Regions from separate parts of the Pseudarthrobacter sp. CC12 genome, predicted to be linked through region 1. Evidence: riboswitches for the same ligand, from Rfam matches in the RefSeq annotation. Region 1 holds a riboswitch; each other region holds the start of a gene.
The links. Region 1 has a riboswitch for cyclic di-AMP ahead of PV772_RS14890 (M23 family metallopeptidase). Riboswitches for the same ligand answer to the same signal wherever they lie in the genome.
Positions count from the first base shown of each region.

Region 2: linked by a shared signal. The riboswitch ahead of PV772_RS16465 (M23 family metallopeptidase) and the one ahead of PV772_RS14890 (M23 family metallopeptidase) in region 1 are both predicted to bind cyclic di-AMP.
Region 3: linked by a shared signal. The riboswitch ahead of PV772_RS22190 (NlpC/P60 family protein) and the one ahead of PV772_RS14890 (M23 family metallopeptidase) in region 1 are both predicted to bind cyclic di-AMP.

Region 1 is NZ_JARDJH010000022.1:3,377-7,991, reverse strand. It holds gene PV772_RS14900 (hypothetical protein) at 1-339, shown strand, start outside; gene PV772_RS14895 (prolipoprotein diacylglyceryl transferase family protein) at 791-1,687, shown strand; gene PV772_RS14890 (M23 family metallopeptidase) at 2,362-3,132, opposite strand; cyclic di-AMP (ydaO/yuaA leader) riboswitch at 3,138-3,341, opposite strand; gene PV772_RS14885 (four-helix bundle copper-binding protein) at 4,237-4,615, shown strand, end outside.
Region 2 is NZ_JARDJH010000026.1:38,864-43,478, reverse strand. It holds gene serC (phosphoserine transaminase) at 1-525, opposite strand, end outside; gene PV772_RS16470 (metal-dependent transcriptional regulator) at 820-1,521, shown strand; cyclic di-AMP (ydaO/yuaA leader) riboswitch at 1,629-1,870, shown strand; gene PV772_RS16465 (M23 family metallopeptidase) at 1,881-2,702, shown strand; cyclic di-AMP (ydaO/yuaA leader) riboswitch at 2,814-3,008, shown strand; gene PV772_RS16460 (C40 family peptidase) at 3,079-3,753, shown strand; gene PV772_RS16455 (NlpC/P60 family protein) at 3,917-4,615, shown strand, end outside.
Region 3 is NZ_JARDJH010000056.1:11,853-16,467, forward strand. It holds gene PV772_RS22175 (DUF305 domain-containing protein) at 1-215, opposite strand, end outside; gene PV772_RS22180 (hypothetical protein) at 361-840, opposite strand; gene PV772_RS22185 (cation transporter) at 1,116-1,439, opposite strand; cyclic di-AMP (ydaO/yuaA leader) riboswitch at 1,681-1,877, shown strand; gene PV772_RS22190 (NlpC/P60 family protein) at 1,882-2,667, shown strand; gene PV772_RS22195 (heavy metal translocating P-type ATPase) at 2,745-4,615, opposite strand, start outside.

The DNA of each region.
Region 1 (4,615 bases):
GCCGTCCTTGGGGATTTTCGCAACATGGGCACGGTGATCGCAGCCCTGGCGGCCGGAGCGCTCCTCGATGTCGTTCTTTTTGCATTGCGGCGGCTCAGCGTCCCGCTTCGCCCACAGGAGCTTGTGCTGGCTTCGTTGCTGCCCCTGCTGGTTTGGCCGGGCCAGCTCCTGGCAACAAACATGGCACGGAGCGTCCTGTGGTCCCTGGAGATGCTGACAGGAGTTGTGATTGTCGCCGCCCTGGCCTCATTTGCCACGGTTTTCGTGCTCGGTCCCGCTTCCCGTGCCGTCAATGAGCCCGGTAGCACAGAACAGGAAATCTCCAGCCCTGCCGAATGAGCCTTGCATTCCAAATCGACCCCACCGCGGCACGACGTCCCCAGGAGGGACGGAAAGCCCTGTGGACGCCGGACAACTGTCCAATCGTTCCGACCGTATCTCACCGCTTTTCTGATCCCCTGCGGTCGCATCACAGAAGGACATATTCACGATGACTAAGAAACGGCGGAGGCCGGCCCCGAAAAGACCCGGGCACTCCCCGGCCAGGCATACCCCGGCACGTCCCGGCCCGCGCCGCCCATCTGCCGCAGCGCAGCCAGCCCCGACCGCGCACTCACTCACCAAAGAAACAGGCCGCAGTACCAAGCTCTTCGACCCGCTTGAGCCGCAGGGGCTGGTCGCCACGTATTGGCTCGACACCGCCGCATGGGAGGGGCCGAATGATCTCTCTGTCCGGTTTTTCGGTAACCGGGCCGATGGAGGCGTCGGGGCGCCGCCGGAACGATTCGAAGTGTATGAAGATGTCGACTCGATCAAGCCGGGAACCGGGCGGATCGCCGTCACCTCCCGCATATCCGGAATCACCGGCGGGGTATGGAATGTCACCGCGACGCCGGTCCCCCGTAACGACAGTGACCCTCGGCGTCGCGCCGCAGCTCTTAGTGGATGCCTGCCGCAGCGAGCCTCGGTTCATACCAGGTTTCACGCCCTCGCCCAGGGGCCCGGCGTCCACGCCTGGTCCTGGCCTGTACTACTGGGTCTGGGCGCGGTCCTGGCTATTCTCGTTCAGGCCCTGTTCCTGACCAGGCAGGGCATTGACCCGGCAGTTCCTGTGTGGCTCACCGTACTGGCCAACGCGGTTGGCGGGGTGTGTGCCCGGCTCTGGTCGCTTGCCCTGAACCGCCAGCCGCTGAGCGGGTTCTTCAAAACCGGTGCGTGCATCCAGGGGTTCCTGGCCGGTGCGCTGGCCACCATCATCGTCGGGTCGCTGGTCGTTGGATTGCCGACGGGCCGGATCCTGGACGCGACGGCGGTCGGACTCTTCTTCGGCATGACCCTGGGTCGGACCGGATGTTTCTTTAGCGGGTGCTGTTACGGGCGCCCCACCGCCTCGCGATGGGGGCTATGGTCCTCGGACCGTCGGGTAGGACGGCTTAGGTACCCTGTCCAGCTCTATGAGGCGTTTCTGTCATTGCTGATCGGCCTCGGAACGCTGGCCGTGACGCTGGCAGGGCCACCGAGCATTCCCGGGCTGGTCTTCGTCGGCTCCATCATGGTCTACACCCTGGGCCGGCAGTTGCTCTTCCCGTTGCGGGTGGAGTCCCGCACACGGCGGGGGCGAACACTGACCATTGTGGTGTGCACCCTGATTCTGGGCGCAGACATCATGCTGGCCGTCTTGTCCTGATCGTCACTACGGCAAAGTGAGGCCAAGCACCAACAGGCACTCAGTTCCCCCGGCCGGGGCTACGCCCGCCATGGCCTTCACGGCCATGTGCTGAGCGAGGAACCACCCAACCGGGTACCTGGGCGACACGGCCTGCCGCGGGAGCCGCGGGCTCATCCCCGTCCGGGGCCCTCACCGCCCGGTCCGCTTCCGTTGGTCGCCTCGGTTTCGTTGACCCCAGGCTGGCTGCGGGCATCATCCGTTTCTTCCGAAACGGGTTCGCTTCCTTGCTCGAACTGCGCTCGGTAACGTACACGCCGGATTCGTCTGGTCATGGAAACCATGAGCAGGACAACTCCGATGACCATGAACGCCGTCATCGCGAAACCCAGGAATCCGGGAGTTACCTGATCCGCGTCCAGCCCTGGCCTCAGACCCTCGTTGCCTGGAGCCGGGGCCGGCGTCGTAGCCAAGGCGTAAAGACCCGCGGCAACAATTGGGATTTGCACTGTATAGTCCTTTGTCCGGCTCGTTGTGTGGGCGCCCGCAGATGGCCCTCGTGCGTAATCCGCCCGAGCCCGCTGAGCGCGGTCCGTCAGGACCGCAGAGAAACAGGGTGCAGGACGCACCCGCTACTGTACCGCTTCATTGCGCGGCTGCCGCTTTTCACAGCAGTCAGCGCAGCCATCTACCTCTTAGATGAAGGCAGCCGGGTCGACGGTCTGGCCGTTGACCATGACCTCGAAGTGAAGGTGGCAGCCGGTGGAGGCACCGGTTGTGCCTACCCCTGCAATCTGCTGGCCCTGAGCCACGGACTGCCCGACCGAGACACCGATAGTGGACAGGTGGTTGTAGGTGGTCTTCAGTCCGTTGCCGTGATCGACGACGATCCGGTTGCCGCTGCCGTACGGACTCCAGCCGGCCTCGGTGACGGCGCCGGAACCGGCGGCGAAGACCGCCGTCGTGCACGCACCGGTCAAATCGATTCCGGTGTGCAGCTCCGCGGCGGCCCCGGTGATCGGGCTGGTTCTGAAGCCGAAGGGGGAGCTGACGTTAATCGACGCGAGCGGGGCACGCAACCCCTTGGAAGGGGATGCCGGGGCGTGGGCGACCTCGGGTGCTTTGACCGCCCCTGCGGGCTGCGCCGGCGCAGCGGGCGCAGGCGCTGGCTGGGAGGTCACCTCCGGGCGGTCAAATGTGAGGACAGTGTCGGCTGCTGCCGTGACCGCCGTTTCCGGGGCCGGGGCTGCCACGGCGGCTGGCCGGGGCTGGGCCGCAGCGCGGCTGCCGGGGTCTGCCTGCGCCGCGGACAGGGCAGTGAGGGCGATCATTCCCGTGACGGCTGCTGTTAGGCCGAACTGCTGGCTGCGGAGCCGGAACGTGGGTTCACGGAAGAACGGCGGGCGGCGTGCTGAGGCAGCGGCCGGAAGTGCGCGGCGACGGCCGTGTTTTGGCTGGGCAGACAAGATAGCGGTCCTCTCGGCGCCGGCGAAGTTAGCTGTCGGATTCGGACGAGTGGACTGTCCGGCTGCCCTGCAGGACGCGATTGGGACGCGTGGTCACAGGGCCGGCTTCACCCCAAGGTGCACCATGGCACACCGTATGTGGGTCCTCCGCCCCCGCCTGAGAAAGATCAGGATCACGGACCGCCGGCGGGGTTTGGCGAAGCGGTCACATCCATACCCGTTGGGGGTATGTGTTGGTGCGACTCTAGCGAAGCGTCGGCGTAGGTTACAAATCCGTTATCAAAGGCGCTCCGGGCTTAAGGGGGCAGGGATGGTGACTGGCGGGGCACCGGAAGGATACGCTGGGCGAGACTTGCCCCCAGGAGAGACCAGATGGCCCTTCAACGTTCGACGCCTCCACTGCTGGTCCGCAGGCTTGCGGCGCTGCGGGCTGTCCTTTCCTGCCTCGTGATCGTCCTCCTAGTGGCCGGGCCAGTTGCCTTCTGTAATGGGCAGGCCCACGTGGTGGGGGTGTCCGACCCTAGCCCTTACTCCGCCGCACAGCGCCAGCGCCAGACTTTGATCCCCGGGGGACAGGAGAATCCTCGGGGACGTTCGGACAGAGTGACGCCGGTCGGAGCCCAATCCGCCTCCGACGTGCTCCGCGGGGTCCCGCGCAGCGGGTGCCACGAGGCCGGAGACACCCGGTCAGTCAGTCCACGGTCGTGGCCCGTTGCTGTGACCGACGCGGCGCAGCCAAGGCCCGGAGTGCTCCTCCCTGATTTCGCGGGTCCGCGCGCCCGGCCCCCGGCATCCCACATCGCTAACAGGCCCCAAGCACCGCTGAGCCGGCAGGCGCTAACCCTAACTCAACTGTCTGTCAGTCGGACATAAAAGGGCACGTTCTCCACGTCCGGCCGCGCGAACGCCAGGCCATAGGGCCTGCAAGTGGCACCCTTCGACCAGGCTGGCGTAAACACCGCGTGCGGCCGCCCTTTGGGTCCTGCCTTCAGCGATCAGAAGGAGGCCCGAGAGAGAACATCAGCCAAACAGCCGGCACATCAGAAACATCAGCCGGTCTCCGCACCAGGTTCCTCCCGTTCAGTATTGGAAAGAGAGAAAGAAATGACACACGGAAGCACCCACAAGATGCTCGATGCCTACCCGAAGGATCTTGGCGGCATCGATCAGCACATGCTCGCCGAATGCATTGCAGCGTGCTTTGACTGCTCACAGGCCTGTACCGCCTGCGCTGATGCCTGCCTCGGCGAAGACATGGTCGCCGAGTTGACCAAATGCATCCGCACCGATCTTGACTGTGCAGACATCTGCGCGGTCACGGCAAACGTCCTCTCCCGCCACACCGCCTTTGATGCCAACGTCACCCGCGCGGTGCTCCAGGCCTGTGCCACAGCGTGCAAAGCCTGCGCCGAGGAATGCGAACAACACGCAGGCATGCATGAACACTGCCGGCTCTGTGCCGAGGCATGCCGCCGTTGCGAAA
Region 2 (4,615 bases), on a different contig from region 1:
GGCGTCCACCAGGACCAGCGATCCCTCGTCGGCTCCGGAAACGCGCGTGACAGGGGCAGCAACACCGGTGGAGGTCTCATTCTGGGGCCAGGCATAGACATCAACGCCTGCCTCGGCCTGGGCCGCCGGCCGCGTGCCTGGCTCGGACTTGATGATCGAGGAAGCCTCCAGGAAGGGCGCCTTGTTGGTGGCGGCCGCAAACTTGGACCCGAACTCGCCGAAGGACAGGTGCTGGGCCTTCTTCTCCACGAGGCCGAAGCTCGCGACGTCCCAGAATGCCGTGGAGCCGCCCACGCCGAGGACCACTTCATAGCCCTCCGGGGCGCGGAAGAACTGGCTCAGCCCTTCGCGGACGGATCCCACCAGGTTCTTGACCGGCGCCTGCCGGTGCGAAGTGCCGAGGATGGTCTTGGACGCTGCTGCCAGCGCATCGATCTGTTCCTGGCGGACCTTTGACGGGCCGGCGCCGAACCGCCCATCCTTCGGCAGGAGGTCGGCGGGGATCGTGATGCTGGTGTCGCTCACAGGTGCTCCAATTCGGCGGGGACGAAAGTTTGGTCCGGACGGGCGGGTCATGGCTCGGCCGGCAGCAGGCGATGGCTGCGCAGCGGGCCTTCACCATTCTGCCTGAATGGCAGGGGCGGCGGGAGCCGGCGGGCCCAAAGTCCAGACAATGAGACGCGCCGTCCGGGCGACGCCGCCCGACGCTCGGCTATTCGGACAAACTCAAAATAGGCTAAGCTGGCCCCCGGACTACCTCGCGGGAAGAGGCGATACGGTGGGACAACGCAAGGTACTGCGCTCGAGGAGCTGAGCTGGATGACGGATCTGATCGACACTACGGAGATGTACCTCAGGACCATCCTGGAGCTTGAGGAAGAAAACATCGTTGCCCTCCGGGCCCGTATTGCCGAGCGCCTGCGCCACTCCGGCCCTACCGTGTCCCAGACCATCGGAAGGATGGAGCGCGACGGGCTCGTGGTGGTCTCCGGTGACCGGCATCTGGAACTCACTGACACCGGCCGCAAGCGGGCAACCGAGGTCATGCGCAAGCACCGGCTGGCCGAACGCCTGCTGGCCGACGTGATCGGCCTGGACTGGGCCTACGTGCATGACGAAGCCTGCCGCTGGGAACATGTCATGAGCGAGCGGGTTGAGCGGCGCATTTACGAGATGCTGGACCACCCTACCGAATCGCCCTATGGCAACCCCATCCCCGGGCTCGCCGCCCTGGGTGGACAGCCTGCCACCGGCGGCGCCGACGGAGCCATCAGCCTGGTCGAAGCCATGAAGGGCTACGCATCGGCCTCTGTTGTCACCATCAGCCGGCTCGCTGAACCGATCCAGGTGGAGCCGGAACTGCTGGCGCAACTGGACGAAGGTGGAATCCGGCCCGGTGCCGCCGTGGCGCTGGAACGCGTGGGTGACTACATCTCCGTGCGGGTCCCGGGCATCGAGGGCGCACTGGAGCTGCCGCCCGAGGTTGCCGCCCACGTTTTCGTGGCCGTGTCCCAGCCCTGAGGCCCAGCCTTTTACCCCGGCAAGGCACTTCCACGCAAAGATAACGGAATTGTTACCTAAGGTCTAAAGGCCCTATAGTGGAACCAATCGTTGATACTTAAGCGTTACCCGATCCGGAGCCGAGCTCTGCCAGCGGATCGGGTGCACGAGTCGTTACTGGCAGAGGCGGGGGAACCACAAGCGGCAGCGGGGGACTGCCTTGGGGTGAAGTCCGTCAGCAGCAAGCCTCTCCAGTGAAGGATTCTTCCGGGAATACCCCTGTGCAGAAGCTTGCCGCGGCGGGCCGGGTCTTTGATCTCTCTGACCCGAATCCGACAGCTAACTCCGCAGGCTTTTCCAGAGAGGAACCCTTCTTGACCATGCAGACCTCCAGGGGGCGCCGCCGCGCAGCCAGCCCCCCTTCGGCACCCCGGGTTGTCGAAGACGCAGCAGTGGAGCGCCCCCGCGATCTCCATCGCGACGCGCGCCGCCGTCGGGGGCCCCTGCGGCAGGTAACGGAGTTCGCCGCCGCAAGCGGGATTGGCCAGAAGGCTGGAATCGCCCTGGCTGCCACCGGACTGGTGCTGACGGTCACAGTGCCGGCCACCAGCCCGGTCATGGCCACTGATGCGTCCGGCAACGCGCCCCTGGCAGCTTCCTCCGTCAGCCCGCAGCCGCAGATTTCCGCCGATATTGGTGCCCAGATCGACTTCAGCCGCTCCGCCGTCGTGACCCAGGCCGACCCGGACGGGAAGCTCAAGCAGCTCCTGAGTGCCCAGTCCGCCGGCTCCGTCACGCGGGCGGCGTCGGCCGGCACCCTGGCTGCACCACTAGCCTCCCTCGTGACCGCGTCACCGTTCGGATACAGGGTGAGCCCGATTACCGGCGGCTCCGGCGACTTCCACCGGGGCCAGGACTTCGTGGCTCAATGCGGGACGTCCGTCCTTGCCGCTGCGACCGGCACCGTTACCTTCGCAGGCTGGCACCAGTTCGGCGGCGGAAACCGGGTGGTCATCGACCACGGCAACGGACTGGAAACCACGTACAACCACCTGTCGTCCTTCAACGTCAAGGTGGGCCAGACGGTCTCCCGTGGAGAAGTCGTGGCGCTCAGCGGCACCACAGGTGCCTCCACCGGCTGCCACCTGCACTTCGAGGTGCAGGTCAACGGCGAAGTGGTCGACCCCATGGGCTGGCTGTAACGAATGATTGCCCACTCTCAGATCGCAGCGACCTGCCGTGACCTGAATGTGACATTGAAACAAAACTGCTGTACCGTCTAACTCGCGTCAACTTTTCCGAAGTTGACGCTCTTGAGTGGATTGCCTAACTCTGCCACCGCTCAAGGTCCGTTCGCATTTCATCGTCTGGCAGGGGCGGGGGAACCAATTTTGGCCTTCTCTCCAGAAGGCCTTGGGGTTAAGTCACCAGCTTCCCAGGAAGCTGCGTGGCCGGGTGACTCCCATCCGAATCCGACAGCTCACCTCGCAGGCATTGGGAGAGGCTACCTTCGTGTCTTCACGGCATCATTCTGCGCGCCACCGTGCGCAAACGGTTCGCACCAGCCCCTTGGACGCCGTGTCCAAGGCCGTGAGTGCAAATGCCGGGACCGTAGGCCGCCAGGCTGCCGTAGTGGCAGCCGCATCGGGCCTGATCCTGAGCATGGGCCTGCCAGCAAACGCAGCTGACACCACCGCCGGTGTCTCTGCATCCACCGAGTCCGGCTCGGCACAGACGGCACTGGCCGTCACGGCCGCCCCCACGGCCACGGTTTCCTTCGAGCGCCCGGTCGTCAAGACCACCGCCGCTCCGAAGGTGGAGGCGGTACGTCCCCAGTCCACCGCGCCGGCCGAACGCGCCGCCACCGCTGGCCAGGACGCCGCTCCCGCCGCCAAGGCTGCCGAGACTGTCTCCGCCGCAACCTCCGGCATTGCAGCCATCGCCTACACCGGCATCGGCCACTCCTATGTATGGGGCGGCACCAGCCCGGTCACCGGCTGGGACTGCTCCGGGTTCGTCCAGTGGGTCTACGCACAGGCCGGGATCAGCATCCCGCGCACCAACGCGTGGAACATCATGACCCCGACCTCCACCCCGCAGGCGGGCGACCTCGTTGTCCAGAACGGCGGCGCGCACGTGGGTATCTACGTCGGCAACGGCATGATGATCAGCGCGCTCAACCCCTCCCAGGGCACGCTGCTGCACTCGCCCGCAGCCACCGGTACCTCGTCGTACTACCACCTCAACAAGTAGTTCTTGGGCTTAGCGCTCCAAGGGCTATTTCTTTGCCCACAGCTTTTCCGCTAGAAACCAGATCCCCGTTCGGGATGCGCCGGCTTACCCCCAAGATGCCGGCGCGTCCAGCCCCCTTTGCCTGCCTACACGCGGTCCGAAGGAAAAACGAAAGAGAGAACTCATGACGACTCGTGCTACCGCACGGCACCGCGCCGAGGTCACCAAAACCAACTCGATCGCCATCATTGCCAAAGCTGTCAGCGACAACGCCGGTGGCATGGGCCGCCAGGCTGCTGTTATCGCCGCGGCTTCCGGCCTGGTCCTGACCAGCGGGCTCGCAGCGAACGCTGCCGACGCCAACGTCAAGCGCGATTCCGCTCCGGCGTCCCAGCTCGAAGTTGAATCGGCCGTCGACGCCCCGATTTCCGCGGCTTCCACCATTGCCATCAGCTACGAGAAGCCTGCTGTCACCACCACGCCGGCTCCCGTCGTCGAGCCCGAGCCCCAGGTCCAGGTGCAGGAAGCTGCTCCCGCGCCTGTGGCGCAGCCTGTTGCTGCTGCCAAGGCCACGGTCAAGGTTGTTACCGCCGCTGCTCCGGCTGCTCCCGCCGCCCAGGTTTCCGCAAGCGGGAAGGGAGCAGCCATCCTTTCCGCCGCATACGCCCAGCTCGGCGTGCACCAGGACTGCACCATGCTGGTGACCAACGCACTGGCTGCCGTCGGCATCCATTTCCACGACTGGCCGGCAGGCTACCTGTCGCTGGGTGACACCGTGCCCATGTCCCAGGCCCAGCCCGGCGACCTGCTGTACTACGCCGACGGTGGCGGCGGCATGGCCCACATTGCCGTTTACGCCGGTAACGGCATGGCCGTCCACGGC
Region 3 (4,615 bases), on a different contig from region 1:
GGGATCATCATCTGCGCGAACATCGTGTCCGCATCATTGAAGCCAGCCGCCGCTGAGCTTGCGGGGGCGGCGGTGGATGACATCCCGGAGCTGCCGTGGTTCATCCCGGACATCCCGCCGCTCTCAGAGCCACCAGATCCCGACCCAGTCGAGCAGCCGGCCAGGGCGAGGGCCGCGGCGATGGCCGCAGCAGAAAATGTCAAAGTTCTTTTCATCAAAATCAGGGTCCTCAAAGTATCAGCAGCGCGAGTGCGCCCGTGTGCTGGCATGCAGCGGCGGACCCGTGCGGGCCCGGCCTGTGTCATACACGCCGATGGCTGGAGTGCGCGCCGGTGAAAAAGCATGGCGCCGAGGAGTGATTTACGTCCGGCTGATACAGAGATCACCGGGGGAGGCGCTGCCCGGTGAGTAGGAATACGTGCTGCCGAGCACGGCGGCGGCACCAAAATCAGGCAGCTCATAGGGCGCCGGCCCCGGCAACGGAGCCGAGAGAGTCGTGGTTCCCGGGGCCAGGACACAGGCCCCTCCACCGGCTGACATCTCGGTGCACGGCCCTGCCGGGGCACAGGAAGAAGAAGAGGAGGAGGAACCCGTGGCGACGGGATCACTGGAGGCCACGCCTACTGACATCCCCATGGCCTGGGCATGGCTGGCCGGCATTGTTTGCAGCTGCGTCGTCCCCCCCGACCCTGCCATTGACATGGCGGGCCCTGAGGGCATGTCGTGGGCGCCGGTCATCACATGCATACCGAAAATGCCTGCAATAATGGCCAGCGCCGCAGTCAGGAACCCCGCCCGCAGGAAGAAGGCGGTGAGACGACGACGGTGTGTTGCGGTCACGCCTCCTCCCTCCTTTTTCGTGCAGGTACTCTCAAGCAAGGGTACCGGCAGGGTGTTCCTGCCGGTCCCGTCCTTGTGGTTCAACGCGCCCGGGTGGCATTCCGTTGCACCGTTCCTCACGGCGGCGGCCAGGGATCCGGGTGATCCGTGACGCTTGGTTCAGGCGCACGGCCCGCCCGGCCTGTGGGCAAGCGGGCCACATCCTCGCGGAGGGCCGCCTGCTCCCGGAAGCACAATGCCCCGCGGAGACGAGGGACTTCGGGGAAGTGCAGACGCTAACTGCTGGCCAGGGTGTACCCGGCTGAGGTGACAGCCTCCCGCATCGCTGCTGCGTCAGCTGCGCCTCGCACCAGCAGGCGGGAACGGCCGCCCGGGACAAGGTCCACGGAGGCGGACTCCACCCCATCGAGGGCAGAAACGGCGTTCTCAACCGTCTGTACGCAATGCCCGCAGGTCAAGCCGTCCACAGCGAATTCGACGGTACCGGTACCGGTGGCTGCGGTGGGGGCAGAAGAGGCTCCGGCCGAGCAGCAGCTGCATCCTGATGACGATGCCGATGAGGCAAGCGGCAGCTGGGTACGGTTTTCAGTTCCACACATGTCAGTTTCCATTCCTTGACGAAGGGCTAATGGGCGCTGGGGTTGAACGGCTGTGAGAGGCCGCGCGGAGCGCCGGCCGGGACATACCACTTCACTGACAACAAGCAATACTATACCGGGAGGGGGTATTACGAGGAAGGGGGTGCTACTGTGATCCGCATCTCCCGTTATTCAAATGTGACAAAGAATGCTGGAGTGAAGTACGGTCTAAGCCGTGCCGGTTTCTCCAATGCGGCACTTCCGGCCAGACTTGCCTAACTCTGCCGCTGCCCGGGATCCGTTCGCAACTTTCGTCCGGCAGAGACGGGGAACCCAACAGTGGCCTGCTGCAGGCAGGTCTTGGGGTGAAGCCGTGCCCGGTGCCTTTTCGTGCCGGTCCGGCCGGGTGTCTCCCATCCGAATCCGACAGCTAACCCCGCAGGCAGTGGGAGAGGCCTCTTTCATGCCCATGCGCAAAACTCACGGCCGCCACCGCGCGGTCCCCGTCCAGACCAGCACCCTTGCGGTCCTGTCCAAGTCAGTCGCCGGCAACGCCGGTGTCGCAGGCCGCCAGGCAGCTGTCATAGCCGCGGCATCCGGCCTTGTCCTGACCAGCGGCATCGCCGCCCAGGCAGCCGAAGCCCCGACCCAGCGCAACGCTGAGCCGGCCTCCACGCAGGAAGTCGCCAGCCAGGTCCTGGCGCCGCTCAGCGCCGATGCCAGGGTCCAGATCTCCTTCGAACGTCCGGCTGTGAAGACCACTGCGGCCCCGGTCGTGGAGGCACCCAAGCCGGTCGCGGTTGAGGCGCCCAGGGCGGTCATTCCCGCCGGGCATGCCGCCGTGAAAACGCAGGCCGCCGCCCCAGCTAAGGCCCAGATAACGATCACGCCTGCTGCTGCCGCTCCCGTGGCCGCACCGGCCGCGGGCGGCATCAACGCCATCATGGTGTCCTCCGCGTACGCCCAGATCGGCATGATTCAGGACTGCACCCGCTTGGTGGAAAACGCCCTCAACGCTGCAGGGATCCCCGTCGGAGACCTCGGCCCGATGCAGTTTCTGAACTACGGCACCGTGGTCAACGATCCCCAGCCCGGTGACATGGTCATGCAGCCGGGCCACGTCGGGATCTATGTCGGCAACGGTCAGGTCCTTAGCTCCGGCTTGAACGGCAGGAACGAAACCGCCGTACACCCGCTGACCTGGATGACCGCCAAGGGCGCGGTCACCTTCGTCCGCCCCGGCAAATAAACCACTGAAGGCCGGTGATTCACTGCCTTGGGGGCAGTGAATCACCGGCCTTCAGCATCCCCGCCGAAAGCGTGGGGCTACATTTTACGCGGCCGTCCAAAGCGGCGCAGCCGCAGTGAATTGCTGACCACCAGAACCGAGCTGGCAGCCATCGCAGCCCCGGCGATCATCGGGTTCAACAGCCCCATTGCGGCGACAGGAATCCCGACAGCGTTGTAGAAAAACGCCCAAAACAGATTGGACTTAATCGTCGCCAGCGTGCGGCGGGAGAGCTCAATGGCTTGTGCAACCTGCCCCAGGTCACTGCCCATGACCGTCAGATCTGCCGCGGCGATCGCGACGTCCGTGCCACTGCCCATGGCGATGCCCAGATCAGACTGGGCCAGGGCCGCGGCGTCATTCACCCCGTCCCCGGCCATGGCCACTGTCGCCCCGGACTCCTGCAGCCGGCGCACGGCCTCAATCTTGCCTTCGGGCAGGACCCCCGCCATCACATCTTCGACCGGGATGCCCACCCGGGCAGCAACGGTCAGCGCCGCCGACGCGTTATCCCCGGTCAGAAGAACGGGACGGAGCCCCAGCTCCTTCAATCGGGCGATCGCGGCGGCAGAGCCGGGCTTGACCGTGTCGGTGAGACTGATCAAGCCGCCAGCTTCCCCGTCGACACCTACCCAGATCACCGTGGCCCCGGATTCCTCCAGCGCCTTCAGCATCTGCCCGCCGCCGACAGGGCCGTCAATGCCGTTGTCCCGCAGCCATCCTTCCCGCCCGACGACCACAGCACGGCCGTTCACCGTGCCGCGCACGCCCCCGCCCGGCGCACTGTCAAAGTCCGTCACCGCCTGCAGCGGGCCGTTCGTCCTTGCAGCCCGGGCAATGGCATGGGCGATGGGATGTTCGCTGGCCGCCTCCACCGCCCCGGCCAGGGCGAGCAGTTCATTCCCGCTGGCTTCGCCGAGGCTTTGGACAGCTGAAACCGACAGCTTGCCGCTGGTAACCGTTCCGGTCTTGTCCAGCACGATGGTGTCCACCGTCCTGGTGTCTTCCAAAACCTGCGGTCCCTTGATCAGGATGCCCAGTTGCGCACCCCGCCCCGTCCCGGTCAGTAGCGCCGTCGGGGTGGCAAGACCCAACGCGCACGGGCACGCAATGACCAGCACGGCTACCGCGGCCGTGAAGGCCGCCTGCACATCACCGGTGCTCAGAAGCCATCCCGCGAAGGTTACTGCGGAGATGCCCAGGACCACCGGGACGAAGACCGCGCTGATCCGGTCGGCCAGCCGGGCGATGGCCGCCTTGCCGCTTTGGGCCCGGCTGACGAGTTTGCCCATCTGGGCAAGGGTCGTCTCACTGCCCACACGGGTGGCCTTGACCAGCAGCCGGCCGTTCGCGTTGATCGTCGCCCCGATCACGGTGTCATCCACGCCAACTTCGACCGGCAGCGATTCGCCCGTGATCAAGGAAGCATCGACAGCGCTCTGGCCCTCCACAACGTACCCGTCGGTGGGGATCTTTTCCCCCGGACGGACGAGAAAGACATCGCCGGGGACGAGCAGATCAACCGGGACCTGGGACTCCACCCCGTCTCGGATAAGTGTGGCTTCCTTGGCTCCAAGATTCAGCAGCGCTCGAAGGGCATTGCCTGCCCGCTGCTTGGCGTTCGCTTCCAGATACCTGCCCAGCAACAGGAAAGTTGTCACCACCGCTGCGACTTCGAAGTACAGGGCATGGCCACTCATGTCCATGGCGGGGTGCTGCGTCAACACGGGATCGGCAAAGAGCTGCCACGCCGAAAACAGGAAGGCGGCACTGACCCCGATGGACACCAGCGTGTCCATCGTGGAGGCCAGGTGCCGGGCGTTGATGGCCGCCGCGCGGTGGAAGGGCCACGCGGCCCAGCTGACCACAGGGGCGCTGAGGGCAAATGCAACCCAGCCCCAGTGCGGGA